2 regions of the Thalassotalea psychrophila genome follow, and region 1 is predicted to be linked to the other one. Evidence: predicted binding sites of a transcription regulator. Region 1 holds the regulator's gene; the other holds the start of a gene.

Region 1 (3,209 bases):
AATGGGTAGCGGCACTGAAATAGCTAAAAGTGGTGCTGACGTCATATTGTTAAACAATCATTTATCAAGTCTATTAAGGCTTAAACAAATAGCGAAGAAAACCTCTAATATCGTAAAACAAAATTTTGCCTGGGCATTGGCTTACAACGCCATTATTTTACCACTTGCTGTTTGTGGTTTTATTACCCCATATATGGCAGTATTAGGCATGTCAGCAAGTTCAATTATTGTTGTGACCAATTCATTAAGATTATTAAAGTAGATATACCATGAGCGTTATTTATATCCTTATTCCTATTGCTATCATTTTTACGGCTATTGCAATTTATCTATTTTTTTGGGCAGTTAAAACAGAACAATTTGACGATTTAGAAAAGCAAGGGATGAGTATTTTGTTTGACGATGATGCAAATATCGAACAAAGTAAACCCTCATCACCTAATGATGATAAATCAAACAAAGTTGATCATTAACATTCTATGGAATTAGATTTTTTATCCGCATTTTTCATTGGCATTGCCGGCGCAGGCCATTGCGTTGCCATGTGTGGAGGCATTACGACAATGCTTACTGCATCAATCGCAGACAAATCTAAAGCCAATATCCCCCTTATTTTAGCGTACAACTTTGGCCGTATATTCTCTTATGCAGTTGCTGGTGCTATTGCTGGTTTTACGGGTTCGTTAGCGGCTAAATCACTTGGTTTTCCTATATTATGGTTAAAGGTTATAGCCGCATTATTTGTGATATTTTTAGGGCTTTATATTGCTAAATGGTCATTTGCATTAGCAAAGGTTGAAAATATAGGTAAAGTTCTATGGAAATATTTACAGCCACTAAGCAAAAAGTTTATACCGGTAACTAATGTAAAACAGTCATTATTTTTGGGGATGGTATGGGGATGGTTACCGTGTGGATTAGTTTACTCAACGCTAACTTGGTCTATCGCTAGCGCTTCTTGGTACAACGGTGCATTAATCATGTTAGCTTTTGGCTTAGGTACATTACCTGCTTTGCTTACTTTGGCATCTGGCTTCAAATTTGTAACCCAAATGTTACGCTCTGATCAAATTCGTAAATTAACAGCTATTTTACTTATTTTTTACGGTTCATACTCGTTATTTATTGCTCTAGAACAAATATTCTAGTACCCTTCCGCTATTAACATTGGAAGTAGATTGTAAAGAAATATGCCGCAAATAATACCTATTGCAAATAACATTAAATGTCAGAACTGTAGTATCAGTGAACTTTGTTTACCATTTAGTTTAAATGAAACAGAGTTGAACTTACTTGATGATATTATTCAACGCAAAAAACCAATTCAAAAAAACACCCAAATCTTTAAAGCGGGCGAACAATTGCAAACCCTTTATGCAATTAGATCAGGTACGTTTAAAACATTTATTATTTCTGAGCAAGGTGAAGAGCAAATTACTGGTTTTCATTTAGCCGGTGATTTAATGGGATTTGACGCCCTTTCACTGAAGAGCCATCCTAGCTTTGCTAAAGCATTAGAAACATCAATGGTATGTGAAATACCTTTTGAAGTACTTGATACTCTATCAAGCAAAATCCCTAAACTTAAAGCTCAGATGATGAGCTTAATGAGTAATGAAATACAATGTAATAGTGAAATGTTGCTGTTATTAAATCGAAAAAATGCTGAAGAGAAGTTAGCAACGTTTCTTGCTAACTATGGCCGTAGGTTAGGTAATCGTCATTTATCTTCAGTTGAATTTAACTTACCAATGACTCGTAGTGAAATTGGTAACTATATTGGTTTAACCATTGAAACAATTTCTCGTTTAATGACACGCTTTCAAAAAGAAGGCTTGATCAAGGTCGAGAATAAATTCATTACAATTCTAGATAAAGACGGCTTATTTGAGCTGGCCGGTTATACCAAGTAATCCCATCTACCTACCTATTTATGCGTTGATTTATACCAAATAGATTTTTTGATTTAAATCAACGTATTAATAAACTTCCAATAAATTTTAATAACATATTTGTAACAATCGCCAGATCATATTAAGCTTATATCAGCTTAATTATTTTTATATTGGTGAACGTATGGAAAGTTATCAGAATATATTAGTCGTTATTGACCCTACAACGGAAGAACAAAAAGCATTAGCAAGGGCATGTACCTTAGCTAAACATTCCGGAGCTAAAGTCACCGCCTTTTTATCTATTTATGATTTTTCCTATGAAATGACTACAATGCTATCTGGTGAAGAACGTGAAGCTATGCGTGAAACTGTGGTTAAAGGTAGAGAAAATTGGTTAACTGATTTAATTGAAGATTTTGATTGTGATATTCAAACGAAGGTTATTTGGCATAATCGACCTTTTGAAGCTATTTTAGCTGAAGTAAGAGATAATAATTTTGATGTTGTCATTAAAAGCACACACGCACACCCTACCTTACAATCAGTAATATTTACTCCTACCGACTGGCATCTTATTCGTAAGTGTTGGGTACCATTGCTGTTAGTAAAAGAACATACATGGCCTGATAACGGCCACATCTTAGCTGCTGTGAATGCTGGCAGCGAAGAAGAAGAGCATCAATCGTTGAATAACAAAATTTCTGAAGAAGCAATCAATCTAGCTGAACTGATAAATGCGGATGTGCATTTTGTTAATTCATATCCAGGTACACCAATAAACATTGCTATAGAAATTCCAGAGTTTGATGCCAATGAATATAATGATGCAATGAAACAGCACCATGTGGATGTAATGAAAGCACATGGTGACAAATTTGACATGGCCGAGCAGTATTTACACGTTGAAGAAGGTCTACCAGAAGATGTTATTGAAAAGGTCGCTAAACAAATAGATGCTGAATTAGTGATTTTAGGCACAATTGGCCGTACAGGTCTGTCTGCTGTACTTATTGGTAATACAGCAGAACATGTAATAGACAGGCTCAACTGTGATTTATTGGCATTAAAGCCTGACGGCTACCAATCGCCTTTCCTTAAATAATACTATTTAGCTTTAATAATCCTTATATACGCTTTTATTAAAGCTTTTAAGGATAATGGAGCTTAGGTATAATGCGCGCCTAAAGTTAACTAAACGGTACGCAACATGTCACTACAGACTCCCAATCAGTTATTAAACGAAACTGACGTTAAAATTGCCAAGCAGCAGCAAGCAAAACTTGAAAAACGTTTTCGCCATCACGTCGGTAAAGC
Region 2 (3,209 bases), 2.1 Mb from region 1:
GAACGCATGGGCTGTAGATCAAGAAAGCGCTAACGTAACGTTAATTCCTGATGGTAATGGTGAGTTCACTGATGGCATGGGCATGTTAGTGGATAAGTCAGACATAGGTTTTGGCAAGCGCAGCTGGAGATACTCTATGCTAGTTAAAGATGGCGTTGTTGAAAAAATGTTTATCGAACCTAACGTTCCAGGCGACCCGTTTGAAGTTTCAGATGCCGATACCATGCTTGATTACATCAACCCGAATGCTAAAAAACCACAAGCAGTAAGTATCTTCACAAAACCTGGTTGTCAGTTTTGTTCAAAAGCAAAACAGTTGTTAACCGACAACGGCTACAGCTTTGAAGAAATCGAATTAGGCAAAGACGCAAGCTTAACCTCATTAAAAGCAATTACCGGTAATGACACAGTGCCACAGGTATTTATTGACAATAACCATATTGGCAGCAGCGAAGGCCTTGCTGCTTATTTAAAAGCTTAGTTTATGTAAGTATCTGCCAAACAAATTGTGCTCGCGCACTTTGAAAAAGCGGTAAGACTCTTCCTTTCTTATTGCAACTTTCAGCCCCTTTTAGAATTCTAATAGGGGCTTTTTTTGGCCAGGGATGGCCTATATGACAAAAAGCACTAATACAAGGATGTATGTAGTTAGAATAACGCAGGAGCAGTTATCGAGGAGCAATTTTTTGTTTTACTTCATTAAACAGTATTAAAACTAACGAAAATCATGACTATTTAATGCTACTATTTACATATTAACCATCAATTCAAAGCACTATGGACAATCAACCTTACAACCCTTTACATGGGGTTACCTTGCAAAAAATCGTCACAGATCTTGAACAGCATTTTGGTTTTGCTGAGCTTGGGAAGTTAATCAAAATAAAATGTTTCACTACTGATCCAAGCATTAAGTCGAGTTTGAAATTTTTACGTAAAACGCCTTGGGCGCGCGAAAAAGTTGAGCAACTTTATATTAAAAACAAACATCAGTTGGAGTAAAAATGAGTGAAGCTAAGTGTTACCAAGGCAGTTGCTTATGCGGGCAAGTACGTTATCAAGTAAGTGAACCATTAAAGATGTTTCAATACTGCCATTGTTCCCGTTGCCGCAAGGTTACCGGCAGTGGCTTTGCACCAAATATTTTTGTACCTTTAACGCAGTTTACTTGGCTCAGTGGAGAAGACTCACTTGGCCGCTATACCGTACCGGATGCAAAATACTTTGCCACCAGTTTTTGTAAAAACTGTGGTTCAACTATGCCTTGGCTTACGCAAACAGAACAACTCTATGTTCTGCCGGTTGGTACCTTAGATGATGAGATTGAGCTAAAACCTACACAAAATATTTTTTGCGCTGAAACACCTAATTGGCATACAAGCTTTGAGCAACTACCAAAGTTTGAACAAGGCCCGAAATAACCTTTCTTGCATCTATCAACCGATACATAATCGTGCTCATTTACTGAGATTTCTTATCAAAATGAGCACATCTCCTCACTCTCCCTATCTAGCGTACATCGGCTTTAAATCAACTGTAGTATTTTTGAGCCAGATCAAATTGTAGTTTTCTATACACGCTAATCTAGCAACCTTAACTCGTGATTAACTGCACTTGCTCAGCACTCATCATCCGAGATCTATTAACAAAATAAGGAAAACGGCAATGATTGTTGAGAAACTAAAAGTCTCATTAATAGCGAAGCAAAATGAATTAAGTAAGCGCTTAGCGGATATTGAAAATGATGAAGGTGTTGATGAAATCCATCAACAAACGTTGCAAGAGCTACAAAGAATCAAACAAACACTGGCAATGCTACAAACAGAACAATACGGCATTTGTATTGAGTGTGGCAAACTAATTTCCAATGAACGTTTAGAAGCTTTGCCATATAGCAAACACTGCTTTGTGTGCAGTGAAAATTTAGAAATTAAGTACTAACATAAAAAATCAGGAAGATATAATGAACATACATAAACACGATTTACATCATGAATTTCCAGAATTTAAAGATGAGATCCGCAGCTTAAAAATGAATGACAATCATTTTGCGAAAGTTTTTAAAAAATATCACGAACTTGATCATGAAGTTATTCGCATTGAAGAAGGTGTAGAAAACACTTCAGATACATATTTAGATGAACTTAAAATGAACCGTCTTAATCATAAAGATGAATTATTTTTGATGTTAAAAAAGCATCAAGCTAAACAAGCACAATCTATTTAATTAGCTGCACTAGAGTTTTATATAAAGTTTGATCAAATGCGCTTTCTGCGCATTTTTTATGTATTGATTTTAACTGGTTTTTTCTGCATTGAATACGCTAAATACACACTTAAGCCGATCAGTGCGCCGCCAATTGATAAGCGCATATAATCGGCACTTTCGGCAAAGAATGTAATGGCAAAAATCACCGCTAATGGTACATAACCGTTATTCATTACCGCCAAGGTAGGGGTATTTACCTGCTTGCTTCCTTTATTCCAAAAATAGAAACACAAACCTGAAGATATTACGCCAAGATAAATAAGAGCCCACCACTGCTTAGCTGCAATATTTACCTGACTTAAATCAACATTGATCACAGTATAAGTACTGGCCAACAATGCTGCGCCAATATACATCCAAAGCATGTTCTCACTATCGGGCTGATCTTTAGCTACATGCTTATAACTTACCTGGCCAATGGCAAAAGCAATATTAGCAAGTTGTAGTAATAAAAAACCGGTAATAAATTCAGCTTGTTGTGGAGATTTAAATACAATAACGCTAGCACCAACAATTGAGATCAACACTGGTAATAAATGTTTCATATTAAAGTATTTATTAATAACAGCATTAACTAACAACACATACATAGGCGTAAATATGGTAAATACTGCCACTAGATAACCAGGAAGGTATTGATAAGATTGAATATAAGCGAGATACATTACGCCAAATTGCAAAGCCCCTAATAGCATCAATTTACTATTAGGCTTAAATGATTTCAAAAACAGCAAACATGGTAGAAAACTTACAACACATAACAGTAAGCGAATACTAGCGACTACTTCCGGTTGAATACCTGTTAATTGTCCTTTAATTAAACCAAAAGAGAAGGCCCAAACTATCGACACTACAACTAAATAAATCATCAAACTCCCAGTGAAATCATTCGCTTATATCCGGATATATATAACTAATCATCGGACTTGTTAAAAAATTG

What was found. Region 1 encodes FNR, which switches genes on or off when oxygen is low (the NO sensors DNR and NnrR bind a similar motif). Its sites were predicted from a motif close to TTGATCTAGATCAA; they were not measured.
Region 2: a site for FNR is predicted at 1,546-1,559, ahead of RGQ13_RS00365 (TraR/DksA family transcriptional regulator). Genes of this name have one in related genera too.

The regions. Positions count from the first base shown of each region.
Region 1 is NZ_CP134145.1:2,233,776-2,236,984, reverse strand. Features, by position in the region: gene RGQ13_RS09075 (heavy metal translocating P-type ATPase) at 1-262, shown strand, start outside; gene ccoS (cbb3-type cytochrome oxidase assembly protein CcoS) at 270-473, shown strand; gene RGQ13_RS09065 (sulfite exporter TauE/SafE family protein) at 480-1,148, shown strand; gene fnr (fumarate/nitrate reduction transcriptional regulator Fnr) at 1,191-1,913, shown strand; gene uspE (universal stress protein UspE) at 2,077-2,997, shown strand; gene ttcA (tRNA 2-thiocytidine(32) synthetase TtcA) at 3,103-3,209, shown strand, end outside.
Region 2 is NZ_CP134145.1:90,728-93,936, reverse strand. Features, by position in the region: gene RGQ13_RS00380 (glutathione peroxidase) at 1-481, shown strand, start outside; gene RGQ13_RS00375 (VF530 family protein) at 778-1,002, shown strand; gene RGQ13_RS00370 (GFA family protein) at 1,005-1,421, shown strand; gene RGQ13_RS00365 (TraR/DksA family transcriptional regulator) at 1,666-1,941, shown strand; gene RGQ13_RS00360 (YdcH family protein) at 1,964-2,227, shown strand; gene RGQ13_RS00355 (EamA family transporter) at 2,284-3,138, opposite strand.